DNA from 4 places in the Oceanobacillus sp. E9 genome. Region 4 is predicted to be linked to each of the others. Evidence: riboswitches for the same ligand, from Rfam matches in the RefSeq annotation. Region 4 holds a riboswitch; each other region holds the start of a gene.
What was found. A riboswitch is a leader RNA that binds a small molecule or an ion and turns the genes downstream of it on or off. The one in region 4 is predicted to bind S-adenosylmethionine.
Positions count from the first base shown of each region.

Region 1 (7,715 bases), 220 kb from region 4:
GCGTATTGCGGTTCATTGTTGTCATCGAGAATCCCCCACATAACTAAAGGCGCTTCAGAAGAAGTCTCAAAATGCCATTCCGCAGCAGCTAGTTTTTCCGGCTGGTATTCTGCTAAGTATTTACCAGAGAGGTCTCCAATTAACGCTGTTGCTAGGGCAAAGACAAAACCTATTTTCATTAGCATGTTAAGTGATTTCTTATGATATTCACGATTTGAACCTTGTAATAGACGAAAGGCTGCAATCGCAGCAAGAACAAAAGCAATCGTCATATAACCAGTAGATAAAACATGCGCAACTTTTGTAGGCATGGAAACTGTGAACATGGCAGCAAGTGGATTAGCATTAACAAGCTCGCCATTAGCAATATCAAATCCGCCTGGAGAATTCATAAACGAGTTAACTACCGTAATAAAGTAAGCAGACATACCGCCACCTACGGCAACAGGTATTAGTAATAAGAGATGTTTTTTTTGATTATCAAAGCGATCCCAAGTATATAGGTAAATACCAAGAAAAATAGCTTCAAAAAAGAATGCAAATACTTCCATAAATAGAGGAAGTGCGATAATATTACCAGCTAGCTCCATGAAACTTGGCCAGAGCAGTGACAGCTGTAACCCAATAGCCGTACCTGTAACTACTCCGACAGCTACTGTTACAATGAATCCTTTGGCCCAACGTCTTGCCATTAGTAAGTAATGCATGTCATTTTTCTTAATTCCTATCCATTGGGCAATCATAATCATTAATGGAACGCCGACGCCAATTGTTGCATAAATAATATGAAAAGAGAGGGTGAGTAAAGTCAGCATTCGGCTGGCATATACCGGATCATCGAATATCATTTGTGGACCTCCTTATAGAACAATCATATTGTATTAATTTACCCGTTGATTAACAAAATTAATCGGATACAATCGAAAAATGGTAATTTATATCTCCTATTGCTTTGCCTTGGTGATACGTACGTTCTATAAAGGTAACATTGCTTTTTTTATCGACTAAAATAATCGTAGATGTTCTTGTTCCATAATTACCCGTATCTATGAACATAGATGATAAATTTCGTTCTAAATGGATTCCTACACCAGTGTCAGGAAGACATTGATCACTAGGCTTATCAGCATTTTTCAAGATATGAAACAACGACTCGCTAGAAATATTTTGGTTTTTTTCTAGGTACGACTGTAATAAATCTTTGGCTTTTAATACTTTTGGCCACGGAGTATTCAGTTTATCATTACTTAATGAGTGAATGCCTGAATCTAATTGTTCGCTACTATTATAAATATTGTTGTAAGTATAGAGCTTTTGGTAATTACCAAATAAAGCATTATATCCCGAATATAAGGATTTGTCTTGTTCTAAATCAGATAAAAAATGTGTTGAATCTATTTCATAATTTAAAAAATCAACAGGTATTTTTCCTCTTGAATATTTGCCTGTTTCAGGAAGTGAAGGGTTTCTGTAATTGGTAATTGCTGCAATTTTTCCTTTTTTTGTTATACCCAACCATGTACCTTTTGATTTTAAATCTCTTCCTGCTAGAATTTCTGGAGCATCATCCCAAAATGTAGCTTTTGCAGTGGGGCGATCATAGAATTCATCACGATTGGCAATCAATATAAATGGATATAGTGAATGTTTTTGGATAGCAAAAGTTATTAAACACATAATCAAACCTCCTATTCATAATTATAAATGGAAAGGATTGATTTTCCTAAAAATCAGATTGATATAAGTAAAGCTGTTGACAATTAATGAGAAACTGATAATAATAAATTACAATACAGTTGAACGTTTAACAGAGGAATAGTATGTAAATATCGAATGAAAGAGATCGGAATTTATTAGCTGAGAGATTCCGTCATTGCTGATTTATCAGAACCTACCTTTGGAGTCTCATGCAAACATGGGCGTTTATCCAGCGTTAATGGAAGAAGTGAGATGCAAGTTCGATCGCATCTAAATTGTGGTGGTACCGCGGAAGAAAACTCTTTCGTCCCTTTTTGTTAAATTGGGATGAAAGGGTTTTTTCTTATATCTGAGAATAGACATCTAGAGAATAATGAGGAGGAGAAGAATATGAATAAAAAGAGGGTAGTTATAAAAATTGGAAGTAGCTCACTGACGAATGAAAAAGGCGAAATTGATCATAAAAAATTAGGAGATCATGTAAATGCGTTAGCTATGTTACATCAACATAATTTCGAAGTGATTTTAGTTTCCTCAGGAGCTGTTGCAGCTGGGTTTCGAAACCTAGGATACTCTTCTAGGCCTGTTACATTAAAAGGAAAACAAGCATCTGCGGCCATCGGTCAAGGTCTATTAATTCATACTTATATGAATAAGTTTATGGAATACAATATTCGATCTGCTCAATTATTATTAACAAGGACTGATTTTTCGATTCAAAAACGGTATAAAAATGCTACTTCTACTATGTTGGAGTTATTAGAACGAGGCGTTATTCCGATTATTAATGAAAATGACACAGTTGCAGTTGATGAATTAACGTTTGGGGATAATGATATGCTTTCTGCTTTAGTTAGTGGAGCTATTCATGCAGCTCAATTAATTATATTAACCGATATTGATGGAATTTATGATAAACACCCTGGTAAATATGTGAGTGCGAAACGCTACGACACAATTGATTTAATTACTGACGAAATGATACAGGAAACAGATGTATCGGGTTCGAAATTAGGTACTGGGGGTATGAAATCGAAACTGATGGCAGCAAAGGTTGCTACTTCTCTCGGAGTCCCTGTTTTTATTGGTAAGGGGGAAGGAATATCTAAATTACTAGAAATAGTTAATGGTAATGGAGAGGGTACTTATGTCAAAAGTGTTCGAAGTAAACAAATTCCCATTCGCAAGCAATGGATTTCTCTTCACTCGACATTAGAAGGAAAACTACTTATTGACGATGGAGCTACCCAAGCGCTTATGTATAACGGAAGTAGTTTGCTGTCAGCTGGTGTGGTAAATATTCAGGGGGATTTTGAAGATGGAGATGTTGTAGAAGTTTATAATCGAAGTAAATTATTAGGAAGAGGACAAGTGAGCTGTTCATCGGAAGAGCTCAAAGCAGCCAAAACATTAAAAAAAGCAAAACAGGTGACGCAACTTTCTGCTATTGAGGTTATTCACAGAGATTCGTGGGTTATGGTTGATCAAATAAAGGAGGAGTTACTATGAATGAAGTGATAGAGAAAGCTAAGAGTGCAAAACAAGCAAGTTATCAAATGGCCCTATCTACAACTGATGACAAAAATGAAGCATTACAATTAATATCTCAAGCAATTCTAGATAAAAAACAAGAAATAATAACAGCAAACGTCCTGGATATAGAAGAGGGAAAGAAAAAAGGTTTATCTGATTCGGTTATCGATAGAATTAAATTAAATGAGGAAAGATTACAAGATATAGCTGAAGCAATTTTACAGGTAACTATATTAACTGATCCTATTGGTGAAACCCTAGAAATAATAGAGAAAGACAATGGTTTATTTATTACGAAGAAGCGGGTCCCAATTGGAGTTATTGGAATGGTTTATGAAGCTAGACCTAATGTCACTGTTGATGCAGCTTCACTTGCAATAAAGACAGGAAACGCAGTAGTATTACGTGGTAGTTCTTCAGCTATACATTCTAACAAAGCACTTATTCATGTAATTCATGATGCATTAACTTCTAGCTCCATACCAAAAGAAGCTGTACAATTAATAGAAGATACTAGAAGAGAAGTAGCGAATCAACTATTTCAATTAAATGAATATCTGGATGTTTTAATACCAAGGGGAGGAAAACAATTAATCGAAACAGTGGTAAAACAATCTACGGTACCTGTTATTGAAACCGGTGCAGGGAACTGCCATGTTTATCTAGATGAATCTGCTAAAGTAGAGATGGCAACGGAAATTGTTTTGAATGCAAAACTACAACGACCATCAGTATGTAATGCAATCGAGTCATTAATTATTCATAAACAGTGGTTTGAAAATCATGGTTTAGAACTATTAAAAAGCATGCAATCTCATGACATAACAATTCACGGGGATGGATTCGTTATGGAGAGATTTCCAACTGCTATAAGAGCAGAGGAAAAAGATTGGGAAACGGAGTATTTAGCAAGTGAAATAAGTGTAAAAATAGTTGGTTCAGTATCAGAAGCGATCGCCCACATCAATCGATATGGTACACGTCATTCGGAAGCTATTATAACTGAAAACAAGATTAATGCTGAACAATTTCAACTTCAAGTTGACGCTGCAGCAGTTTATCACAATGCTTCAACTAGATTTACAGATGGATTTGAATTCGGATATGGTGCAGAAATAGGGATTAGTACACAAAAATTACATGCTCGAGGTCCAATGGGGCTGGAAGCATTAACTTCAACTAAATTTGTGATTTCAGGCTCAGGCCAAATTCGCAATTAATTAAAACTCCAAACTACTTTCAGCTTATATAGGAAGTCTAATAAGTAGTTTGGAGTTATTTATAGATTTTATTAAGCTTATCCCCAAATCTCTTTGGAGAGTTCAACGATATAACGTAATTTATTCCACTGATCTTCTTCTGTTAATTTATTTCCTTGATGTGTTGATGCAAATCCACATTGCGGACTAAGCGAAATTTGATCTAACGGAATATATTGTGAAGCATCTTTGATTTTCTTAATGATCTCTTCTTTGTCCTCTAGCACACCGAATTTAGAAGTGATTGCTCCAATTACGACTTGTGGTCCTCCATTAGGTATATGAGCTAAAGGTTCAAAGCTGCCTGAACGATCATCATCATATTCTAAGAAAAATCCGTCCACTTTTTCATTAGCAAATAAGGTTGGGGCAATATGAGCATAACTGCCTTCGAATGCCCAAGTAGAACGATAGTTTCCTCTACATAAGTGTGTAGTTACGATTAAATCATCTGGTTTATTCTCAAGTACACTATTTACAACATATAAAGATAAATCAATCAACTCTTGACGAGATAAATCTTCTTCAAATGTTATTAACTCATCTACGTTCAAGCCGGCAATGTATACATCATCCAATTGCAGGTATCGACATCCAGCTTCGTAAAATGCTTGGATTGCATCTCGATACGTAGTGATAATGTCTTCTGCATAAGATTGAATATCTGGATAAACTTCTGGGTTGCGTGTTCCTTTGTGAAATAATTGATTTGGACTAGGAATGGTTTGTTTTGCAACAGCACGCTCCCCTACTATCTGTTTAAATTCAATGAAATCTTTGACAAATGAATGGTCTGTTGGAAAACTAATCTTTCCGTTATTACGAATGTTATATCTCTCTGTTTCAATTCCTTTAAATAAGTAACCTTTTTCTGGAATATATCCTTCAATACCATTCAATTCTTCTAAAAAGTCCGTATGCCACCATAAACGACGGAACTCACCATCCGTAACAGCTTGTAGACCTATTTCAATTTGTTTGTCTACGATCCGCTTGATTTCTTCTGTTTGAATGTCTCTCAATTCCTTTTCTGAGATATTTCCATCCGAATAATTTTTTCTAGCCTGATGCAAACGCTCTGGTCGTAGCAAACTACCTACATGGTCTGCTCGAAATGGTGCTTTGATTATTGTTTTTGTCATTTTTCCTTCCTTCTTTCTCCATTAAATTTTGTTTAGTCTCACAGAGTAGGGTCTTGCTCTATGAAACTAACATATGACAGTTCTGTACAGAGAATAGGGGAAAAATAAATACCCCCTTCTACAAGTAAGAAGAGGGTACAGGAAACCGTACGATATACTCTTCTTATCTTCTAGCATTTACGCTACTGGAATTGGCACAGTACTTAAATAAGTCTGTTGCCGAGGCTTCCTTGGGCCAGTCCCTCCACCTCTCTGGATAAGAATTGTCATATTTAATTAATAGAAATTTTATAAGATATCGAATAGGATGTCAATAGTTTTTTAATAAATATTTATCGAGTATGTAAACGACAGTAATTTAACTACCATTCTTTCGAGGAAGAATAGATATCTCAAAATAAAAAGTATCTTTTTATGTTATTTGCTTTTGATGTATTTTTAGTTCCTTTGTCTTGCAATTCCATCTTGGAACGATAAAATAACAATATGCTCATTTATACATTGAATGGTGTTAGAAAGAGGTATTTCATGCTAAAGAAAATGACAGAAGATATATTTCAATTAGTAGTGCGGTTTAAAGGTGCAATGGGGGAAGTGAATTGCTATTTAATAAAAGGAGAAAAAGGATATACTGTCATAGATACCGGTATTTATGCCACGGAAACTAAGGAAACTTGGAAGGCGGTTTTGGATAATTATCAAATTGAAAAGCTGATATTAACGCATACTCATGAGGATCATATAGGATTAGCAAAATGGTTTCAAGAGGAATATGCCATCCCCGTCTTTGTATCTAGACGAGGATATAAAGAAATGCTTAAGGGAAAAGATCGGAAATCACATATGGAAAGAATGAAATCACTAATTAAACGTCATGGTACACCGCCATTACCGTTAAAAATAAAGGATTTTTCTTTTATCTATGATTTTGAACCAGACGGATTTTTTGATGATGGTGATCAAATCATCTTAGGTAATCAGCCTTTTCAAGCAATTTGGACACCTGGACATGCTCCTGATCACTATTGTTTTTATAATAAGCAAGAAGAAATAATGATTATAGGTGATCATGTGTTAGAGCATCTTTCACCAGTGATTGGCTTATGGATGGGAGAAGAGTTGAACCCATTAAAGGACTATTTACCATCTTTATTAGAATTACAGGAATATCCGAGTAGATTAGCATTACCTGGTCATGGAAAAGAGATGGAAAATTTATCAGAACGAATAATGGAAACTTATAATCGACATCTCTTTCGTCTTGAGGAACTCAAACAACTTTTATCGGACAAACCGATGTCTGCTTTTAAAATAACAACTAAAATTTATGGACCTATGAAAGGGACAGCTTTTGTCAGTCAGTTTATGGCGACATTAACTCGGTTAATTTATTTAGCGGAAAATCAGGACATACGAAGTATAGAAAAAAACGGCAAAGTACTTTACAAGGCGAAATAAACGATATAAGTGAATGTTTAATGTTAAGTTTGAACGGTTAAAATGATAGAACGCAAAGATAGGAGAAATAGATATGTATAAAAATTCAGAGCGCTTTATCACAGCATTTAATCGTATTGACAAAGCATTAAAATCACAATTAAACAAAAAAGAAATGGGTTTCTCTAGAGCAGTGCGAGTTCTATCAGACTCTAATGCTACGATAAAACGATACTACGAGGATTTATTGGAATTTGCTGAACTCAGAAATGCAATTATTCATAACCGTATCGATGTTTCCTATGCGATTGCAGAACCTCATGATACAATTGTGGAACGTATCGAAAAAATAGAAGAAGATTTTACAAGTCCAAAACAAGTAAAGAATGCATTCATAAAACAAGTTGTTACATTCCAATTAAACGATTCTATGCAAAAGTTACTTCAAGTAGTAAGAGATAGAGGATTAACGAAGTTACCTATTTATGAGAATCAAGATTTTAAAGGATTAATTACACACAAGGGCATTGCTCGATGGATAGCAAATTCTATGAACGATGGTCAACAAATAACGGATGCAACTGCTAAAGATATTTTAGAATACGAAAAATCAGATAATCATCTTTTTATAAGCGAGGAAATGTCC
Region 1 covers NZ_LSNA01000007.1:218,838-226,552, forward strand. The annotation lists gene AQ616_RS10715 (cytochrome ubiquinol oxidase subunit I) at 1-848, opposite strand, end outside; gene AQ616_RS10720 (NRDE family protein) at 907-1,677, opposite strand; gene proB (glutamate 5-kinase) at 2,089-3,207, shown strand; gene AQ616_RS10730 (glutamate-5-semialdehyde dehydrogenase) at 3,204-4,451, shown strand; gene AQ616_RS10735 (5-methyltetrahydropteroyltriglutamate--homocysteine S-methyltransferase) at 4,529-5,632, opposite strand; SAM riboswitch class I at 5,793-5,895, opposite strand; gene AQ616_RS10740 (MBL fold metallo-hydrolase) at 6,161-7,090, shown strand; gene AQ616_RS10745 (CBS domain-containing protein) at 7,164-7,715, shown strand, end outside.
Region 1: it holds a riboswitch for S-adenosylmethionine, as region 4 does, so the genes downstream of both, AQ616_RS10735 (5-methyltetrahydropteroyltriglutamate--homocysteine S-methyltransferase) here and AQ616_RS11795 (Fur-regulated basic protein FbpA) in region 4, are expected to answer to the same signal.

Region 2 (7,715 bases), on a different contig from region 4:
TCGTGTTGCAACAATTGATCAATCAGTAATTGATGATCGTCTTCTATTTTATCAAATCCTTCTTCATCATGGCGCTGATCAACAATTGGCTCGATTTGGTACTCTCGTAAATATATATGTGTACCTACTTCCTTTGGGACAGCACGATAGGTTAATAATTCTGTATTTCCATGCTCCCTTGTTGAACCGTGAAAAACAATTACACTCATGTATATCCTCCTCATTAAGGGAAATGTCTTTTGGTATAAATTTGTGTAAATAGACTGCTGTTTTAGAGTAATATCTTTGTCCAGTTTTAAGCACCTCGTACCTAAGTTAACATCGTATAATTCTGTTTTAAAAGAATTGTGAGCGATTGGCAAGGCGTCAACAGACAAAGACTTAGATAAACTTATGCTTGTGGAAAATGTTAATTGCTCCTACTGATCTCGTATCTATACTTTTGTCTCAGCCTTGTTGCTTCAAGGAAAAGTCTTAGCTAGCAAGGTTTGCTCTAATTTTTCTTATATGCAGTATATGTATCGACTCCATATAAAATGAAAGAAAGGTGAATGGAAATAATTTATCGTAAGAAAACATACAAAATCAAATCCGAAAATTTAGCTGTTTTTAATAATTTTTTTCACAAATATTTACTGCCTAATCAGTTAGAACACGGAAGTAAGTTAATCGGTAGGTGGGTGAATGAAAAGCAAACAGAAATAACAGCTATTTGAGCTTATACGTCGAAGGAACAGTATCAGGAAATTGAATCAAATATCCGCAATTCACCTCTCCACGCTAAAGCACAAGAAAAACGCGAGCAAATAGGAGAACTATTTGTTGATCATTCAGAATAATTTTTACTATCTATATCTTGCACTTTTAAAATTCATTACTATGAAAATGTAAATGTGAGTGAATCCAGCAGGGAATAGATGAGACTGTCCCTATGGAAATCACTCACACTTTTTATTTTACGCTCGTATCCATTTCCAAATTTCTTTAGGCGTTGCATTCTTACCATACATAAGAATACCAACTTGAAAGATTTTACCTGCTAGCTTCATAAATATAATAATGCTCACAATTAAAATGGCTAATGCAATTATAATTTCTATCCATGGCCACTCTTCTAAAAAGGTAAGCCGTAACAGTAGTACCCCAGGAGAAGTAAAAGGTATATACGTACTTACAGTTGCGACAATCCCATTTGGATCACTGATGACTGGACCGGCTAAAATGAATGGTAAGAATGGAAGCATCATTACCATGCCCTGGAAGTTTCCAGCGGTAGAGACATCAGCCATTGTTGCACCAATTCCTACAAAAATAGCAGCAAACATTAAATAGCTTAATAGAGCAATAAATACTAATAGGATGGTTTCAGGTACGAATATATACTCCAAAAGAGGAATATCGAGTTGCCATACAGCAACTGGAAGAATGATACCAATAAATACGACAACTTGAATTAATCCAAGTACAAAGTAACCAATAATTTTTCCTTGCATAAGTTCTGATGGAGTTAATGAAGATAAAATGATTTCTGCGATTTTATCCTTCTTTTCTTGCGAAGCGCTTTGGAAAATCGCCATTCCAGTAAACACAATGGAAAGCATAATTACTCCTGCGAAAATACCTGGTACGATTTGTTGAAGGGTATCCGCCATTGCTTCCGATTCTTCATTTGCATCAATCGTTGTCTCATCTATAAAGACAACTGGTTGTAATAACTGCTCAGCTTCTTGATTAGAGAGTCCAGAGTCTGTAGCTCTCATTGCTTGGAGCGGAGCACTTAACGATTGGACTTGGCCAATAAAAGCAGGATCAATATCTTCGCTTAAATGCATTGGGACAAAACCTGACTGTATTGCATCTTCAAAAATAAACAGATATGCAGTATTATCCTCTTCGACTTCATCTAGTTCTGCTTGACTTACATCTGTAGATTCTATCTGCCAATCCAATCCTTGCTGATCTACAATGTTTTCAAACTCTGAAAATACTTCCATTTGATCATTTACATATACTGTCATTTGTTCGGATTCATTTGAATCTGAAAATAGACTACCGATGAAATAAAATAAAAGAAGTAAAAGAGGAGAGATAAATAGACCAATCACAAATGTTTTATTCTTTAGATTACGTTTTATTTCCCATTTGGCAACTTTCCAAGCATTATACATAAATCTCACCTTCTCCTTTCTTTATTAGATGTTGGTTGGTAGCGATATCAATAAATATCTCGTGGAGTGAGATACGATTAAGCTTCAGTTCTGAAATATGTAAATCCTCAGGTAATTGACGTAACCAAAGAGGTGGATTTACATCTTGATTAAGATGGAGAATAGTCGTATCTCCATTTTGTTCAATTCGGTCAACGTTAGGAATTGTTTGCAGCTGTTCGGTGCTATTTTTCCCTGAAATTGTACATTTAAAGTTAGCATATTGTTTTTTCACATCATCTAATGTACCATATATTACTTTTTGTCCGTTTTGGATCATAAACAATCGATCACACATTTCTTCTACCAAATTCATTTGGTGAGAGGAAAGTAAGATTGCTGTTCCGTTAGCGGCAAGTTGTGAGATCTCGTCTTTAAAAATGTCCTGACTGACCGGATCCAATCCTGAAAAAGGTTCATCTAAAATTAATAAATCAGGTTCATGGATAATTGAACCAATGAATTGTACTTTTTGTCCCATCCCCTTGGACAATTCTTCTATAGATACATTTTCTTTTCCTTCTAAATCAAATTTTTTTAAGTAATAAAGTACTCTTTCTTTTGCTTGTTGAATTGGATAATCCTTTAAATCTGCTAAATATAATAGAATATCCATGACTTTTACATTTTTGTACAATCCTCTCTCTTCAGGTAAATATCCGATTTTATTTTTAGGTATTCCTTTCCCATTATAATTAAACTGAACAGTTCCACTATCAGGGTACATAATTCCCATAATATTACGAATTGTAGTAGATTTTCCTGCACCATTAGGACCAAGAATAGCCATGATTTCACCACGGTGAACTTCGAATGAAATTCCTTTTAAAGCTTGTTTATCTTTAAAAGACTTTTTCAAGTTATGAACATGTAATAAAGGCTCCATTCAATTACCTCCTTGATTGAATTTATTCATCGATAGTATAAGTACGCTTTACTTATGTGAAAAGTTTCAATTTAATTTTAATTGTTCAAAAAGTATTCACTACTTTGTTACTAATATGTGAAAACATTCACGAAATGTGGTTCCAATAACAAGAAGGTGCTATTATAAAAGTGTGATAAGGATATCCTATAAAACAATATGTGAAATGTTGAACAAATGTTATTAATTCATTTAATTCCAAATAAGGAGTGAAAAGGCAATGATGAATTTTATTAGAAATCATAAAGTAGCTGCAGGGTTATGGACAATTATTCGAGTGTATATAGGTTATGTTTGGTTAACCAGTGGTTTAGGTAAATTAATGGGGGGAGAATTTGATGCGAGTGGATTCTTGCAAGGAGCTGTTGCTCAAACTGGTGGTGAACATCCAACAGTTCAAGCTTGGTGGGGTGCCTTTTTAGAAGCAGTTGCTCTACCAAATGCCGATTTATTTACAGTTTTAGTAATGTGGGGAGAAGTATTAGTAGGTATAGCATTAATTCTTGGATTATTCACAAACTTCGCTGCTTTAATGGGTATCACCATGAACTTCGCATTCTTATTTAGTGGAACAGTCAGCACCAATGCACAGATGGTGTTACTGACAATCTTCATCATCGTAGCTGGAGCAAATGCTGGTAAATACGGATTAGATCGTTGGGTAATGCCATATATGAAACAAACTTGGAAAAATAGAAAACAGAAACAAAATAAAACAACAGTAGCTGCTTAAAATAGGAATCTAAAACTCCCAAACGAATAGTTTGGGAGTTTTTTAAATAATTATAATGGATTTTACAATTACATATTATGCCAAATTTCGCGTTTAAATCTAAGCTAAGTTGTGAATGATAGATATAGGTAATAATTATATATTCATATCTTCAACGAAAGGAGTAAACATAGTGAAAAAACAATGGGTATATGTATTGTCGTTTATGTTAATTACCCTGTTACTGATAGCATGTAACGATGATCAAACAGGGCAAGAAAATCAGGATAAGGGTGAGGAAGCAGTAGAATCGAATGCAACTGCAGAGGAAGAGGTTTTAGTCTCACTAGAAAATAACGAAGGACAAGTTGTTGGAACAGCTACATTAACAGAAGGTGAAGAAGGAGTTCATATCTCATTAGAGGGTGAAGATTTACCAGCAGGAGAACATGGTTTTCATATTCATGAAGTAGGTAAATGTGAATTGCCAGATTTTGAATCAGCTGGCTCGCATTATAACCCAACAAATGCTAAGCACGGATTTAATCATCCAGAAGGACCTCATGCAGGTGATTTAGAGAACATCACCGTAAATGAAGACGGAACCGTTCAGGCAGAAGTTGATGCTCCAATGGTGACTTTACAAGCTGATACGGAGAATACATTGTATACAGAGCAAGGAACCTCATTAATGATTCATTCCGGTCCAGATGATTATAGGTCTCAACCATCTGGTGACGCAGGAGATCGTATTGCGTGTGGTGTAATAGGAGAATAATTAATTCCATTCTTAAACTTTAAGAGACTAGGACAAAGAATAAATGTTCCTAGTCTCTTTTCTACTTTATTATAATTGTGTTTGGTGGAAGACTGTATTTGTATATATGAGATTGGTCCTGGGTATGTCTCCATAGACCAGTATTGATACATCGTATCAAAAACGTTAAAGAAATTCGTTTATTCATTGATTAAAGTCTCCTCAATAAGTTGTTAATGCTTGTGTCGAAGTTCCTTCAACCATTTGTGCAAAATAGTCCACCTGTTTCTTTGCTCGTTGTAAGATATTATTATCGATAATAGGGATTTCGTGTTGTTTATCTATTTGTTCATCTAAAAAATATAATCCTTTGAGGTTATGTGCTTTTAAAGTTGCGAGAACAGGTTTTAATGTGTACTCAACCGCTAATAAATGTGCAGGGCTGCCCCCTGTCATAATTGGTAAGACTGGTGTGTGTTTAAGTGCATCCTGGGGCAATAGATCAATTAAAGCTTTCAAAACACCCGAATATGCTCCTTTATAGACAGGAGAACCAACGATGACACCATCTGCCACTTGGATTTTTTGGGTTATATTCTTAATAGCCGCACTTTGAAAATTCCCTGTAAATAAATCTTCATACGGCACATCTTTAACAGAAATATGGGTTACAGAAAATTTCTGTTGGATTAGTTGATCACCTAAATAATGTAAGACCTTTTCTGACCTAGATAGTTCGGAGGGGCTGCCGGACAATGTCACAATGTTGTTCATTTTACCTATCTCCTTTGAAAATAAATTAGAATATAAGAAAACCCGCGATAAGCTTAACAAATAAGAGCGTCGCGGATTTTTTTTAATCTGGGCTCTTATCTTTCAAGAAATATAACTTGCTGGAGGTAGCACCTTTCTAATGAAATTAGAGGTTGCTGAAGCGTCAACGGGCCAGGTCCCTCGGCTTCTCTTGATAAGATGTATTAATTTTTTATATATTCTAATATATCAATCCCGATAAGTCAACTTTGTTTTGTGAGGAAATTTAATTGACAATTCTATCAGCTTGTATTATTATCGTTGAAACAAACTAAATAATGAAATATCTTATCCTGAGAGGTGGAGGGACATGGCCCACAGAAGCCTCGGCAACAGGTTCTAGTTTGAATACTGTGCCAAATCCATCAAGCATTTTTATGCTTGGTAGATAAGAGAAGACGGTGACAGAGCTCTTTTCTTATCTAAGGAAAGGGCTTTTTTAGTATTATTACAACTATAGACATGGGGGATGAAAATGAAGTATGGTTTTTGGTTGCCGATTTTTGGAGGTTGGCTTCGTAATGTAGAAGATGAGCAGATGCCTCCTACGTTTGAATATGCGAAACAGGTAATTCAGCATGCTGAGGAATGGGGCTATGATACGACATTAATTGCTGAATTATATTTAAATGATATTAAAGGGATAGAAGCGAATTCTTTAGAAGCTTGGACAACAGCAGCCGGGTTAGCTGCTGTAACAAATAAAATTGAAATTATGACAGCGGTTAGACCGATATATCACAATCCAGCAGTAATTGCGAAAATGGCTGCTAATATTGACCAATTAAGTGGAGGAAGATTCACGCTAAATGTTGTTTCTGGATGGTGGTCAGAAGAAGCGAAACAATATGGTGGAGACTTCACTGAACATGATGAGCGGTACGATAGAACAATCGAATTCCTAGAGGTTTTAAAAGGACTTTGGACGGAAGGTACCTTCTCTTACTACGGGAAATTTTATCAGGTAGAGAATACGAAGTTAGCACCAAAACCTATTCAACAACCGAATCCAATTCTATATGCTGGGGGAGAAAGTGAAAAAGGGAAGCAAGTAATTTCTACTTTATGCGATGCATATGTGATGCATGGTGGAACAGTAGAAGAAATTCAAGAAAAAATAGGTAATATGAAAAATCGGAGAAATAATCTCGATAAGGAAGCATTGCAATCATTTAGTATGGCTGCCTACGTGATATGTAGAGACTCTGAGGAAGAAGCATTACAAGAGTTGGAAAGAATTACATCAATAAAAGACGAAAAAGGATATGCAGGAATGAAAGATTTTACTTCTAAATCCCAATTAGAACAACAATTACAAATAAAAGATTATTCTGTTTCGAACAGAGGGTTACGTCCGAATCTTGTAGGGACGCCTGAACAAATTGCAGAAAGAATAATAGAATATGAGAAAGTTGGTTTGGATCAGCTATTACTACAATGCTCCCCTCAATTGGAAGAGTTGGAACGATTTGCTAAGCAAGTGATGCCGAAAGTAGAAGAATTAAGAAAGAAGACATCTACGTTACACTAAAGGAGTCATGATAATGAGTAAAATTTATGTTTTACATGAAAATATGGAATGGACAGAACATCTTATAAAACGATTTAATGATTTAGAACTTCCTTATGAAGATTGGTTACTTCAAGAAGGACATATAGATTTACTGAGTGAACCACCAGAGGGAATATTTTATAATCGCATGAGCGCATCCTCTCATACAAGAGGAAATCGTTTTGCGCCAGAGTTTACAAATGCTGTGTTAGCGTGGTTAGAGTTTCATGAAAGAAAGGTTATTAATGGTAGCCGTGCCCTACAATTGGAAGTAAGTAAAGTTCAACAATACTTGGAACTTGAGAGGTTTGGTGTAAAAACGCCAAAAACAGCTGTAGCAGTTGGAAAAGAGAATATCTTAAAAGCAGCAGAACAATTTGAAGGAAAAAGTTTTATTACCAAGCATAACCGAGCAGGAAAGGGATTAGGTGTACAATTATTCCGATCAACGCAAGCTCTTCAATCGTATGTGAATAGTAGTAATTTTGAAGAACCGATAGATGGTGTAACGTTATTGCAAGAATATATTGTTTCTCCAGAGTCTTATATTACACGTTGTGAGTTTGTAGATGGGAAATTTGTATATGCTGTGAAAGTGGATACTTCAGAAGGATTTGAGCTATGTCCAGCAGATGCTTGTTCTGTGGAAGACTTATTTTGTCCAGCTGGAGAAGAACCTGAAAAACCTGCAAAATTTCAAGTTCGGGAAGGATTTAATCACCCAATAATAGAACAATACGAGAAAGTTT
Region 2 covers NZ_LSNA01000001.1:190,979-198,693, reverse strand. The annotation lists gene AQ616_RS00865 (flavodoxin family protein) at 1-209, opposite strand, end outside; gene AQ616_RS00860 (ABC transporter permease) at 957-2,168, opposite strand; gene AQ616_RS00855 (ABC transporter ATP-binding protein) at 2,161-3,093, opposite strand; gene AQ616_RS00850 (DoxX family protein) at 3,353-3,865, shown strand; gene AQ616_RS00845 (superoxide dismutase family protein) at 4,038-4,622, shown strand; gene ssuE (NADPH-dependent FMN reductase) at 4,824-5,375, opposite strand; SAM riboswitch class I at 5,468-5,575, opposite strand; SAM riboswitch class I at 5,700-5,809, shown strand; gene AQ616_RS00835 (LLM class flavin-dependent oxidoreductase) at 5,890-6,945, shown strand; gene AQ616_RS00830 (ATP-grasp domain-containing protein) at 6,959-7,715, shown strand, end outside.
Region 2: it holds a riboswitch for S-adenosylmethionine, as region 4 does, so the genes downstream of both, ssuE (NADPH-dependent FMN reductase) here and AQ616_RS11795 (Fur-regulated basic protein FbpA) in region 4, are expected to answer to the same signal.

Region 3 (7,715 bases), on a different contig from region 4:
TCTAATTAAAGTTAAAATAAAAATATCAACAAATAGGAATCATATAAAATTGGGTATTCGGATTTTATGGTGAAAAAGGGGGTTACTTCAAGATACCTGTAAAATATACGGTTATCGATAATAAGACAACCAAATTGTTAAAAGCTTAATTTCTCACTTACAACATTGAGAATTAGACTTCTATTCTTTTCTTATCACGCCCGATCGTATTATGGATTAAGCGATTTGTCAGTGGTTAACGTCCTAAAGGCTTCCCGGTCTAACGGTTAGTAGTATTTTAAACGTCGAAGAAGCAAACCTTCTTAGCGTGAGAAATCCGAATTTTTTGATGTTACACTCTACTCAAAGTCATTTAGTTGGTTTTGCTGTGGCTTTAAAATAAGATTGATCATTTTAAATAAAGTTCGATTATTTGGGATGAAGTGTGGATATTTGTAAAATACTGACGCTGACGTAATGTAAAAAAGGAAGGCAATAACTACAGGGAAGTATCCAAAAAATAGCAATCGATAAGAAACCACATTATTTGTAATGAGGTAAAATAAAAGTGGATTTGAAATTCTTTAATGAAGGAGAGATGAGATATGGCGAATATTGAGCATCTACAAAGTGTGAATGTTCCAGCGGAGCTAGTGTACGAAACATTGACTACTGAGAAAGGCCTTTCGGAAATATGGACAAATGAATTAAAAGTTAATAATCACATAGGTTTTATAAATGAGTTCCGATTTGGTGAAAATGACTTAACAAAGATGAGAATTGATGAGCTTGTTCCCGATAAAAAAATTGTGTGGCAATGTGTTGATTCGGGAGATGCAGAATGGATAGGTACGACTATTTCTTTTGATATCGAGGAAAATAATGGGAAGACATCAATCACATTTCGGCAGATGAATTGGAAGGATGTTACCACATGTTATCGCATTTGTAATTATAATTGGGCTATTTTTCTGTATAGTCTTAAACAGTATTGCGAAGAAGAAGTAGGTATGCCTTATCAAAAACGAAAGTTCTAGTTATCATTGAAAGGCAGAGGATAGTAATTCTAAGGTTCAAGCATTCTACCAAAGAGTACAAAAGCAAGGATAATAACTTGCAAGAAAAGGATTCCTCAATTCAATTTAAGGACACTAATGATTAATCTGACGTTATAAATAAAATCCCTTATTGACAATTAGTAAAAACCGTAATAGTATGATAATTAAAATTAAATACGCTAATATCTCTTATTGAGAGTGGCTGAGGGACTGGCCCTGTGACGCCCGGCAACCGTTCATCTTAATTCCAATGATGAATAGGTGCTAAATCCTGCAAAATACGGATAGTATTTTGAGAAATAAGAGAGGTGATGAATGACTTACATATTGTTATGTTATGCCTCTCGAGTTCAAATCGGGAGGCATTTTTAGTTTCCCAAAAAAATTTACACCATGAGAAAAGAGGAAGGGTTTATGTCCACATCTATTGTTAAAGGAGCTCCTGGTCATTATCGGATTGGCTCTGATGTCTTAGAGGAAATTCCTGTACTCCTTGAAGAATTATCAGTTGACTGTATACAAGTTATCGCAGGGAAGAAATCATGGCAGGCGGCAAAGCCGTATTTACCTTATGTATTAGTGGAGCAAGTAGAACCGAATATCATCTTTATCGAAGGTCATACCACGCTAGAAAAAGCAGAGACCATAGCGAAACAGCTTCATCAACATTCTGTGGAAGCTGTGATTGGTATTGGCGGCGGGACTGCGCTCGATATTACGAAGGCCGCAGCTGTGAAAGCAGATGTTAAATCGATTTTAATTCCGACGATTTCTGCGACTTGTGCTGCGTGGACACCGCTTAGTGTTTTCTATGACAGCGATGGGGCATTTACACATTATACGGATTTTCCGTTGGCGACGACGCTTGTCTTAGTAGAACCAGCTATCATTGCACATGCCCCAATAGAATATTTAAGGGCGGGGATAGGTGATACACTGGCAAAATTTTATGAAGCAGATGCATTGATCGAGAGTTTTTACCCGAATGAAGAAGCGCCTGTACCAGTGAAAGTTTCACAATTTTCTGCGGGGATTTGCCGGGATGTACTACTGAAGGATGGAAAGGCTGCACTGGATGCCGCACGCACTAAACAAGTTACGCCTGCATTTATTCGAGTTATCGAGGCGATCATCATCACGGGTGGAATGGTAGGCGGATTTGGCGATAAAGCAGGGAGAATTGCCGGTGCGCATTCGCTACATAATGGATTAACGGAAGCAATCGAGGCAAAAAACTTCTTACACGGAGAGCTCGTCGCATACGGAATTCTTGGCCAATTGGCATTCGAAAACAAAGAGGATGAGCTTTTGCGTCTACTCGATTTTTACGATCAATGGCAATTGCCGTCTAGTTTACAAGGAATCGGCATTGATGTAACCAATACGGAGCTCGTGGAGAAAATCATTCAGAAAGCAATTCTGCCGCAAGAGTCGATTCATTTTATGAATAAGGAAGTTACGGCGGAATCATTAGCTGGTGCGTTACAGCAAGTAGAGAAATATAATCAAGCCTATTACACGGAAAAAAGAGGAGAGAAAACATCATGAAAAAAGGATTATTAATAGCGATCGTATTTTTAGCAATATCATTATTGGCTGCGTGTGGCAGTGAGGAATCTAGCGGGTCGGGTCAAGGATTGTACGATGATGAAAAATTAGTCATCGGTGTAACGGCAGGGCCACATGAAGAAATTCTTGAAAAAGTAACGGAACTAGCAGAAGAGGAAGGCATCGAAATCGAGTCAAAGGTGTTCACGGATTATGTTATGCCAAACGTTGCTTTAGCTGAAGGGGAGATTGATTTAAATATCTTCCAAACAGAACCGTATTTTAATGCGTTTAAAGAAGATAGAAACTTAGATTTAGTGAAATCATTTGATACCGTTACTTTCCCGATGGGGATTTATTCATTAGATGTCGATGATGTGTCTGAATTACCTGAGGGATCCACCATCGGACTGCCTAGTGACCCTACAAATAGTGGTCGTGCACTTTTACTATTTGAACAAGCTGGTTTAATTGAGTTGGATTCGGAGACAGGAATTAATTCTACGGTTCGTGACATTGATAAGAATAACGGCAATTATGAATTTGTGGAACTAGATTCTGCGCAGATTGCACGTCAGTTAGAGGAATTGGATGCAGCTGCGATTAATACAAATTTTGCTATCGAAGCCGGATTTACCCCTACGGAAGATTCTATTTATATTGAGCCGAAAGATTCTCCTTACATTAACCATGCTGCGGTGAGGGCAGAAAACGAAGACGATGAAATCATCCAGAAACTAGCAGATATTTATCGTAGTCAAGAAGTCAAAACATTCATCGAAGAGGAATTTGGCGGATCGCTCATTCCTTCATGGTAAGGGAGTAAGGAAATGAGCGTAACGGAAGGAGCATAAACATATGATTGAATTAACGAACATCACAAAGACTTTTTCAGGAAAACAAGGAGATATTCATGCATTAAAAGATGTTTCTTTATCCGTTGGAAAAGGCGAAATCTATGGCGTAATCGGCTATAGTGGCGCCGGGAAGAGTACATTGATTCGTTGTGTGAATTTACTGGAACAGCCGGATCAAGGATCGGTAAAAGTAAATGATGTAGAATTAACCACGTTAAAGGCAGGAAAACTCCGAGAGACCAGAAGTCATATCGGGATGATTTTTCAAGGGTTTAATCTATTAAAGACAGCAACTGTCTACGATAATATCGCTATTCCGCTGAAATTAACTGGCCTCGATAAACAGGCAGTAAAGGAAAGGGTGCAGAAATACTTGGATATCGTTGGCTTAGCCGACAAGCATGATGCATACCCGTCAGAGCTCTCCGGTGGGCAAAAACAACGAGTGGCGATTGCCCGAGCATTGTCTCATGAGCCAGAAGTTCTGTTAAGTGATGAAGCGACAAGTGCACTCGATCCAGATACAACAGAGGCGATCCTAGATCTATTATTACGAATAAATAAAGAACTCGGAATTACGATCTTGCTGATTACGCATGAGATGAATGTCATCCAGCGAATTTGCGATCGGGTCGCTGTCATGGAAAATGGCGAAGTGATTGAGGAAGGCAATACTAAAGATATTTTCATTTCACCACAGCAACGGACAACGAAGCGGTTTGTGAACAGTTTATTCTCGCATGACATTCCGGATGACTTAGTAGATCGATTGAGTGAGAATGGCCAAGTAGCTAAATTATCTTTCTTCGGAGAATCATCGGGAGATCCGGCGCTTGCGCTCGTAACGAAAAAATACAATATCTATCCGAATATTTTGTCCGGTAGTATTACACGAATTAAGGAAGAAGCATTTGGTCAGCTACTCGTGCACTTCAAAGGGGAACAAGCAGAGATAAACGATGCGTTTCAATTTTTACAAGATCAACAAGTACATGTGGAAGGAGTGACGTTCGATGGAGAAAATCAACGCGTTTCTTGATGCATGGGGTTCGGATTTATGGACGTCGACGATTCAAACGTTTCAGATGGTCGGTATCTCTCTTGCTATTTCAGTCTTGATTGGGTTACCTCTCGGCATTCTACTCGTTTTAACCAGACCAGTGAAAGCACTCAGTAATAAACTCGTTTATAATGTGTTGAATATCGTCATCAATATTATTCGTTCGGTTCCGTTTATCATTCTATTATTCTTCATTCTGCCTTTTACAAAATTTATTGTCGGAACATCGATCGGCGTCAAAGGCGTTATCGTTCCATTGGTCGTTTATACGGCGCCTTATATCGCTCGGTTAATGGAGTCTGCATTACTGGAAGTTAACCGTGGTGTCATTGAAGCATATGAAGCGATGGGGATTAAAACGAGACATATCGTGTGGCATGTACTTGTACGGGAATCTCGCTCCTCTATTGTTCTCGGGTTAACAATTGCGATCATCGGACTAATCGGAGCATCTGCTATGGCTGGCTTAGTTGGCGGTGGAGGCCTTGGCGACCTCGCATATCGATATGGTCACTTACGATATGAAGTAGATGTGATGTACGTAACCGTTATTCTGCTGATTATCTTAGTACAAGGATTACAATCACTCGGCAATTACTTTGCTGCAAGATTGAAAAAAGATTAATATAATTTAACCCCAAACACCTCTTTTTTGGACTTTCATCATTTCGATTATAAGAATGAAAGAACCAAAAGGAGGTGTTTTTTGGGAAGAAAACCGATGGTGATAAAGGAAATAGCTTCGTATCTTGAGATTTATCTCGATAAGTTTGGGGGTGCGGGTGAAGGTGTTCGTAGAAATGTTATACTGTAAGTAACAAATTCATAGTTAAAGAGAGGCGAGCGAATGAAAATCAAAATGATCATTTTTCTAACATCTTCAAAAGAAAAAAATAATTGTGGTCAAATAGTAATGAAAACATTTGAATCAATGATTCGCCCTGTTAAAGGAGATATTATTGACGATCCCGGATTTGACTCAAGATTTCATAATGGCTATGAGGTTGTAAAAGTTACTATAAATTATACGACAAATGAGTGCTATGTCTCTCTACATCCACTAGCGATAGAATTAGAGGATATTAGTATCAACGACTATATAGACAAACTTATGGCAAATGAATGGAGTATTGTTTCAAAAGAAGAATTATTAGCTTAATGGGATTTGTTTAAGTGAAGAGGATTGAATAATTGTTGATTAAAAAAATTTATAGTAAAGATTGAAACTATTTGGCCCTTTACCTCGTTTGAACATAGTAACGACAGAGGGGATAAGAAGACGTGTGAATATATTATGAGTCAAAATTAAATGGTTTTAGGAAGGTGATGAGAAATGGGATATCGTAAAGCATTAGATAAATATATTGAAGCAACTAACTCACATGATTTTAATAATGTAAAAGCAGTACTACACCCTCAAGCAGTATACTGGTTTACTGATCAAAATTGTATTTCCAATGAGCAAATCGGGAGCTACTTTATGAAATCTTGGGATACTATTAAAGAAGAAGTTTACTCTGCTACAGATGTCCAATGGATTGCTGCAAGTGATCAAGTCGCTACTTGTATTTATACTTATCATTACGAAGGATATTATCTTGAAGAGTTTGTATCTGGTAGTGGGAGGGCGACTAATGTTTTTACATTGCATGATGGTGAGTGGAGATTAATACATGAACATTTAAGTAGTTTATAAGGATATTGTTTATTACATTATCTAGTGCCATGATAGGACAACAGATACAGGAAAATATGGATTCATCTATTGAAAATGAGTATACATTTCTATTAGCATTGTATTGTAAGAAAGGACAAGATGATTAATTGAAAACTAACCAAATTTTAATGTTTATTATTTTGCTAATGTTCATATCAACCTCATAAATATTAACTTATTTAACGGTAGTTGGAATGGTATCTTACTATTCTTTTTAAGTTTACTAGTTGTTGTGGCTTTATGTTTCTTTTCAATTGAACAACAAAGGGTAAAGAAAAGAAAAAGAATAGCAGCCAACGTATTTTGTAAGCCGCTTTTTCAAATTTTGTGATCTAAATCATAACCTCCATGTTATGATTTAGTCGCTAATCTATAAATCATTTAAGTCAATGGCTTTGCCACTGTTTGCATTTACCCCATATTGAACTACGGGCTGTGGCTTATTCCAGAGCCGATTCTTATTCATAGTTAAGAGTAAAGTTTATAAGTTTTAATTTTTAATCAAAATTTGATTATGAATATGGTGTTCCATATGCTCAAGATAATCTTGAATAAGCCACTCTAGTGTCTTATGTTGATTATTTCCTATATCACAAAGGTTGGATAGTTTTTCATCGGGAATATTTTTAACAATATTAACAATTTGCTTATTTAATGTCTGAAAAAGGTTTACTATTTCATTAAATGGTCTATCTTGATAATTCTGAACCATTACCCATTGGTCTTGATTATACGATTGAATAACATATACTTGTTCTTCATATTGAATTTTTATAAACCTTTCAATATTATTTATCGCAGAGTCACATAAATGTCCTAAAATTTCTTTTTTAGACCATTTATGTGGTAGTGGTCGATTAGTAATATCTTTTTCAGACATGGAGTCGTACTCTTCTGGTAATTTTTCTATCCAATAATTTATTCCTTTAACTACCTTTTGCATATTTTTACGCCTCCTATAAATAGCTTTCTCAGCTACATTTTTGAAATCGCTTTATTAAGCAATACTTTTGAATAAAAGCATTAACAGGTTTCTCCTTATTTCACATGGCTCCAGGTAACCTTTTAGTCCATCACAATACAAACGAAACTGATAGTTAAACTCTAGAAGATTTTTATCCAAAGCCTACTCAGTCCACCAACACTTTTTCTTCAAAGACTTGTATTGCCTTCTCCAAAAAATCCAATACCTCTTCTTTTACCGGATAGAGGTTCATGGCTTGTGACTTTTCAGGTGACTTACGTATTTCAAAAAATTTTTCACCTAGCTCTTCATTGTCGGCAAATAATTCATTCGATAATATCAACGTATCTTCCGCAATAATCTGACCTTCTTCAGACGCTGGGTTATCTCCTCGTTTCAAACAAAGTTCAATTCTTCTAATCAGATTAATCCATTGTTTAACTTGTGGACTATCTTGTTCTAATTTTGGAAGTTTTTCCTTAAGGGCTTTCTGTTCTTGATCATCAAAAAATTGATTCCAGTCGTCATCGGT
Region 3 covers NZ_LSNA01000001.1:479,457-487,171, reverse strand. The annotation lists gene AQ616_RS02230 (SRPBCC family protein) at 585-1,016, shown strand; SAM riboswitch class I at 1,224-1,343, shown strand; gene AQ616_RS02225 (iron-containing alcohol dehydrogenase family protein) at 1,452-2,585, shown strand; gene AQ616_RS02220 (MetQ/NlpA family ABC transporter substrate-binding protein) at 2,582-3,403, shown strand; gene AQ616_RS02215 (methionine ABC transporter ATP-binding protein) at 3,444-4,481, shown strand; gene AQ616_RS02210 (methionine ABC transporter permease) at 4,456-5,127, shown strand; gene AQ616_RS02205 (hypothetical protein) at 5,350-5,661, shown strand; gene AQ616_RS02200 (YybH family protein) at 5,836-6,198, shown strand; gene AQ616_RS02195 (DinB family protein) at 6,710-7,162, opposite strand; gene AQ616_RS02190 (MerR family transcriptional regulator) at 7,350-7,715, opposite strand, start outside.
Region 3: it holds a riboswitch for S-adenosylmethionine, as region 4 does, so the genes downstream of both, AQ616_RS02225 (iron-containing alcohol dehydrogenase family protein) here and AQ616_RS11795 (Fur-regulated basic protein FbpA) in region 4, are expected to answer to the same signal.

Region 4 (7,715 bases):
TTATAGATTTTGTCTTTGATTAATATTTTTTTTACAGTAATTTACTAATTATAAAAATGAGAGAATAAATTAACTCTGGACACAGTCTCATTGGGTTTTACACCCGCTATTTTAATTGGCCAATAAGAGAGAAAAATTAAAAGAATCGTTGATTACGGTCATTGAAGAAGTCGTTATTCAAGAAGTATTTAAAATAATATTGACCATCTGTACTAAGTAATGCTACTGCATTAGTGGATGATTTGTAAGTTACACCTGTAAAATCAGTAATTTCTTCACCTTTAACATTTGTCCCCCTTTGACAACGCGGTGGCTGAAGCGACATTCAAAAAGATCAAAACAGAATTTGTATATATACAGTTAAGATAGTAAGAAACATACTAGGTATTTTTCAAAGAAAAAATAAGCATTGGTATGTCAACACTAAAATGGACAAAAAGTTATAGGGGTAGATGAGATGTTTAAATTTCACTTTAAATAACCTAGCGTTCCATGAATTCGAATGTTATTACACCAATGAAAATAATCATTAAGTTCAAGAACAAGATGTTCAAGAGAAGTGAAATGAGCTCCGTCCATAGTAGTATGCTTCAGTTATTAATATAAGTTTACAAGCCCTCATTTTATCTGTCCGATTTAGTGTAGCTTATCCAAAGGTACCTCATAGGCGAGATGAGTGCCCAGAATTAGAGGGTGCAGGAAAGTATGGTAACTTATAGGCGAGATGAACGCCCAGAATCAGAAGGAATAGAGAAATAAGGTACCTCATAAGCGAGATGAGTGCCCGAAATCAGATGGATCAAAGCAGAATGGTGCTAATAGACAAGATGAGTGCCCGGAATTAGACGTTACATGGAAATCTGGTAGCTCATTGATTGGTAGGGAGATAATCCGTTTGCTTAAGTAAAAGAACTACCTTCCGCTTCAAAGGAAGGTAGTTCCATTCATTATTTATTCAAATTTAATCTTTTCGTTTTTCCCCGCGATGGTTCCGAGTATTGCTATACATAAAGCAACAATCATTAAAATAACCAAAGGAATAGTCCATCCATTGGTCCATTCTGAGATGAAACCAAGTAGTAATGGTCCAAGTGCAGCGACCATATAGCCGACCGATTGTGCCATACTTGATAGTTGTGAAGATTGAGCCACTGTTTCTGTACGAAGAACAAAAAACATCATCGCTAGACTAAATGCTGTCCCAGCACCGACTCCAGTTAACAATAAGAAAGCTATAATTAAGTTAGATGATGATGTAAATGTTATTCCAAGCAGTCCACTAAAAAATAGAAGTCCTGCAATGCATCCAATTATTCGTTGATTATTCATTTTTCCTGCAATGATTGGCGCGACAAATGTCGTTGGAATAATTCCCATTTGTAAAATTGCAATAAACCAACCTGCGTCACTTTCAGAAAATCCTTTTGCTAATAAGATATCTGGAAGCCAAGTAAACAGACTATACGGAATGAATGATTGAAAACCCATAAAGAATGTTACTGCCCAAGCTATTTTCGACTTGAATAATGCAGTAGGAGGTTGGCTCTTTACATCTACAAACACCTTTTTCCGTGATGAACGAATCATGGGTAGTCGTAATAATAATATAATTACTGCAATCAAGGAAATGACGCTCCATACTTGCATTGCGTTGCGCCAATCCAATGAAGGAAAGGAAGTAATAGGGACAGATATTCCTGAAGCCAGCGCTCCAAATAAATTCATGGTTACAGAATAAATACCAGTCATAAGTCCGATACGATATGGGAAGCTTGATTTGATTAGTCCTGGCATTAGTACATTTCCCACCGATATTGCTATCCCCAGAAGCAGTGTGCCGAATAGCAACATGGATATATCACCAATTGATCGAATATATATACCTATGGATAATACTACCATTGCCATTAATAACGTAAATTCCATTCCTAGTTTTCTAGATAGAGTAGGAACAAATGAAGAAAAAATTCCAAATGCTATTAAAGGTAATGTGTTAATTAAACCGATCATGGCATTTGTTACCTCTAATTCATTTCTAAATATTGGAATTAATGGGCCAACGGAAGTGATGGGGGACCGTAGTGTTGAAGCTATGAAAAGAATCGCTAAAATTAATAGAAATGTATAATAACGCTGTTTTGTCGAATTTGAAATACGTTGCATGGTGTTTCTCCTTATGATTAATCTTCGTTAGCTAATATATCAAAAGTTAATTATACATAAATTGATCATAAGGAGAAAGATAAAAATTATTGATTATTTATTCTGAGTTTTAAAGGATTTAAGCCAAAAGGTAACCAAACACATATTACAACTTATGGTAAGTATGGGGCAATGACTAACATGATGATAGAAATTGATATTAAAAAAGTACTAACTGTTTTTGATAATTTTACATTTTTATCACTTTTATAAAATCCAGAGAATTGTAATTTGTTCCGATATAATACAAAAATAGAAATAATGATACCAATACCAGCAATTAATCCTCCATAATAATTATCTAATTGAATACCGATGGATGAATAGATAAACATAATAGCTTTATTGAAAATAAATCCCAATAGACCAAAAATTATGAGTATACGGATGATTTCTAAAGTGAATTTCATTTTCGGCTCTCCTTAAATAGCTATAAAGTTCTACAATAATCTAAATTGAGTATTTATTAAAATTTTGCGTCTATTATAAATAAATCTACGTCTATTTAATAAAAGGGGGAAAACTAGCAATGGCAATATTAAATCTAGCAAGTGTAATATTAGGGATAATAGCATTAATTCTTCCCGTTATCAATCTATTATCCACACATAAACATAAATTGAAAAAAATTATTCTAATGTTAGTAAGTCTAAGTGCATGTTCTATTGCAATATGTTTTCAGTTATTTTATCAGCATCACCTCGTGAAAATTCAGGATTGGTCAGCTTTAATGGATGTTTCAGGTAGCACAGTTTTGATATCTGCAATACTATTGGCTTTAACGGTTACTTTAAATATTTCTTCCATTTTTGGGATGAGGGAGTCATGATAAACAAAAAGCTTGAAGCAGTGTTTTTAGATAGGGATGGGACCATTGGTGGAGATGATAAGGTACATTATCCAGATGACTTTAAGTTGTTTACGAATTCGAAAAAGAATATAGATTATCTTAAACAATTTGTTCAAGTGTTTTCATTTACCAATCAACCAGGTATTTCATTGGGAGAGGCGAGTAAAGAAGATTTCTATAAAGAATTAATGGGATTTGGTTTTGATGATGTATTTCTATGTCCACATCATCATAAAGAAGGCTGTAAATGCCGAAAACCTAGTACTGGTATGTTAAAAGAAGCTACTTATAAATATCAGTTAAATTTAAATAACTGTGTTGTAATTGGCGATAGATGGAGTGATATGGTAGCAGCTTCCAAAACAAATTCAGTAAAGATATTAGTAAAAACAGGGGCAGGAATGTCAACGCTTCATGACCATTTTGAAAAACTAAAAGAAATTGAACTTGATTTTGTTGCAGAGAATCTTACAGAAGCAGTAAACTGGATTAGTAATCGATATCACCTATCATAGAAAAATGAATGAAACAAATCAATTTATGATATATAGATTGCAGAATTAAATCGCAGTAGACAAATCGGATTAATGAGTTTATAATTAAGTTTATAAAAATATACTTATCAAGAGAGGTGGAGGGACTGGCCCGTTGAAACCTCAGCAACAGAGTGCATCTATCTGTGCTAAATCCTGCAAGCATTAGCTTGAAAGATAAGTTGAGGTTATCGTAATATACAAATTCTCTCTTCTTATCTTTGCCATGATCATACTTATAGAAGAGGAGGATTTAAATATGGCTTTCTGGAATGAAGATGAATCAGAAAGAAGAAAAAACGAATTAATTGAGAAATTAATTGCATCTAATCATTTTAAAAAAGGGAACAAACATCTTTATGAGCTTACTACCGCAGAGTTAGAATACGAATACTTTAAGCTTCAATTTAATGATCACCCACATGCTGGTAAAAGTGCCATTCATTGGGAGAATTTCTAACTATATGTTGATAAAAACATCACCCTCGCATTTGCGAGGTTTTTTTATTCCATTTTTACATCAAATGTATTACTCATAGCAAATTACTTAATTATCAATTACTTTTACATAGATAGTGTCTATTCCGACTGGCGGACCAATCTCTCTGACTTCTCCAGTAAATCCGACTTCAACTTTATCACTTACTTCAAAAGTAATTTCTTCTTCTACAGATAAATCAACAGTTACTTGATTTCCAGAATTTAAAATTGACCCTTTAGTTACTTTAACAATAGCAATATCATTGTTTATTGTCTGTATATTTCCAATAAGGCTATCCTGAGTTTAAAATTTGGCATTTCGAATGTTATTAATAGAAGTGCTATCACAAGAACTGGAAAATACTAACATAAATATTATACTGATGTAATTTATCATTATTCTAAAAATCTTCATATACAATCACACCCCTAATAGATATTATATATTATTAAATGAATGAGAATTATGTATTTTTCTGAATTGAATGATAAAATGGAGTGTAGTCTGTTGGAGGTGACTGGTATGCAAATAAACTTTAAATCAATACATAGTGAAGAGGATGTTAACTTAATTTCCACATTATATAGTAAAGTTTGGAGACAAGATTCTGAAGGGATATTCCAACGAATAAAGAAACATATGGACTATGATGGTTTTCAAGGGCATATGATTCTATCGGAAGAAAATAAGTTAATTGGTTTTGCTTATGGTTATTTTTCATTGAAAGGTCAATATTACCATGATCTTATTGCTAATCATCTGAATCAACAGGAGTATCAAGATTGGCTCTCCAACTGCTATGAAGTTGTTGAAATAATCGTGGACTCATATTATCGAAAGTTAGGATATGGAAGAGAATTATTAGACAGTCTGTTAAAAGGTGCCAAAACAACTACAGCAATTTTGACAACACAACAAGATAATATGACTGCTATACAATTTTATAAGAACCAGCATTGGGAACTAGTAAAAGAGCAATTTTATCCAAATGAAGATGGAAAAGCATTTGTGATTTTCGGTAAGAGACTAAAAAGACAGTAAAGCGAGGTAATATATGATTCCGCTAGTTTATGATCAATTAAATAGGTTTGGTGAAGACGATACATTTTTTCTTTCCCTATTAAAAGAGATAAAAGGGAAAAATCTAGCTGATCTAGGTTGTGGAACAGGAAGGCTCACCTTACATTTTGCTAAAGCAGGATTTGATATAACCGCAATCGATCCAAATAAAGAAGCAATTGAGCTTGCTAAGACGAAACAAACATCCAATCAAGTTGAATGGATTATTGGAGATAGTGGGGATCTAAAGACAAACACATATGATGTGGTGATTATGACTGCAAATGTTGCGCAAGTGTTTCTTACAGATGTGGATTGGGAGCAAGTAACAAGTGATGTTTTTCGTTCATTGAAAGAAGGCGGTTCTTTCATATTTGATACACGTAATCCAAAGGCTGAAGTGTGGAAAAAATGGATGGCAGATAAAACACCCGATATTGCAACACATCCTAAGACAGGAGAAGAATTAGAAATTTGGACCGAATACGATGGAATGGACGAAAAACAAATATTTACGTTCTATGAAACTGTAAAAAGTGTTAAGTCTGGAGAGGTTATCCAACGTGAAAAACTGCAATTGCGATTTCGTAATCAAAAAGAAGTAAAGGTTGCCTTAGAAAAATCAGGATTTTCTGATGTTAAATGTTATGGAGATTGGGAATTAAAAGAGGCAAGTGAAGAATCATCATCATTTATCTTCTATGGTACAAAATAATGATCAGAAAATATGGAGGGGGAGTATATGATGGAAGATTTTTATTGTGATGAAGTTTTAAGTGGTAATACGTTAGTGGAGAAGGTCGTGGAAACAGAAAATGTATTAGCGTACCATCATACAAATCCATATTGGCCCACTCATATAGTTGCCATCCCGAAAGTTCATATTGACTCTCTTCTTTCTTTGGAAGAAAAAGATAATGATTTATTATTGGAGTTGTTTTTTGTAATCAAGCAGGTTGCAACTATGGTAAAGGAAGAAGATGGCGCGTGTCGTGTCATTACAAACCTAGGTAATTATCAAGATTCAAAACACCTTCATTGGCATATAATATCTGGAAAGAAATTTAGATAATAATTGTTTAGTTTAAAAAAAACGAAAGTCTCAGGTAGAGACTTTTTTTATTTTATTTAAAAATTATCTTGACGGTCATATAACTGCTATGTATAATTTAAATCGTAATCATTACGAGTCGTAACTGTTACGATTTAATAAAGGAGAGAATCATTATGAGAAAAATATGGGGAAAGAGATTTAGTGTTCTATTACTAAGTCTACTATTTATAATGGGCTGTCAATCAGCAGATGATAATTCCGAAGAAGGAGCAAATGCTGAAGAAGAAAATGATCATAATCATGAGGTAGAGATTGGAGATGCACCAGAAAAAGTAAATATTAATGGAGTATCTGATCATTATCATACAGGTGATTTAATCAAATTAACTGCAGAGCTTGAAGAAGATAGTGAATTTGATCATTGGCATTGGTACATAAGAGATTCATCCAGTGATGAATGGGAAGCAGTACCAGAATTAGATGATACGAAATTTTTTGGTGATGCGGAAACTGATGGACAACAAATTATAGCAGTATTGTTTAATGATAATCATGAACCTTATGCTCAATCAGAAGTTATAGAAGTTGTAATAGATGATCACGGGCATGGACATAGTCATGCGCATGATGAAGAATCTGAACAAATTTATAATGGTTATTTTGAAGATGAACAAGTAGAAGATCGTACTTTAGGAGACTGGGAAGGCGATTGGCAATCTGTATATCCATTACATCAAAATGGTACACTAGATGAAGTCTATGCACACAAAGCTGAAGAAAGTGATGACATGACAGAAGAAGAATACAAGGATTATTATGAAACTGGTTATGTAACTGACGTAAATAGAATTGTCATTAATGGTAATGAAGTAACTTTCTTTGAGGGAGAAGAAGAACAAACTGGTGAGTACCAATATGATGGGTATGAAATTTTAAATTATGAAGCAGGAAATCGAGGAGTAAGATTTATATTTAAACTAGATGAAGAGTCTGAAGGCTTACCAATTTATATTCAATTTAGCGATCATTCAATATTCCCAACTGATTCTGGACATTTCCACCTTTATTGGGGGGATGACAGACAAGCGTTGTTAGAAGAAGTCGAACACTGGCCAACATACTATCCATCTGAAATGAGTGAAGAAGATATCGTTCATGAGATGATCGCACACTAATATATTTGCAAGCAAGTAGAGAATCCGATATTAATTGGGTTCTCTTTTTTAATCAATTTCATATTAAATGGTGATCAGTTTAATTTTCTTTGCAGACGGCAGCTTTTTAGCAGGCACGGCTTTAACTAACTAGGTTAAAGAAAACCACTTTTCCTACTGGATTTTCAAGCTCTTTTTTTCTGACCACGAGTCGTCGTCTTCCAATACAATCAAAGCCAAGTATTTCCTATAATCCATACTAAATTTATTCATATGAAAATATAAAAGGAAAATAGGATATGAATATAGAAATAATACTTAGTACCGATTAACAACAAACAGATCTCTTTAATTTTATTAAGTAAAACTTAGGATATTCTGC
Region 4 covers NZ_LSNA01000007.1:438,635-446,349, forward strand. The annotation lists gene AQ616_RS19440 (hypothetical protein) at 137-325, opposite strand; gene AQ616_RS19245 (IS3 family transposase) at 469-594, opposite strand; gene AQ616_RS11775 (CynX/NimT family MFS transporter) at 952-2,163, opposite strand; gene AQ616_RS11780 (hypothetical protein) at 2,316-2,612, opposite strand; gene AQ616_RS11785 (hypothetical protein) at 2,732-3,031, shown strand; gene AQ616_RS11790 (HAD-IIIA family hydrolase) at 3,028-3,567, shown strand; SAM riboswitch class I at 3,669-3,769, shown strand; gene AQ616_RS11795 (Fur-regulated basic protein FbpA) at 3,845-4,045, shown strand; gene AQ616_RS11800 (GNAT family N-acetyltransferase) at 4,589-5,107, shown strand; gene AQ616_RS11805 (class I SAM-dependent methyltransferase) at 5,121-5,840, shown strand; gene AQ616_RS11810 (HIT domain-containing protein) at 5,868-6,197, shown strand; gene AQ616_RS11815 (ZinT family metal-binding protein) at 6,353-7,354, shown strand.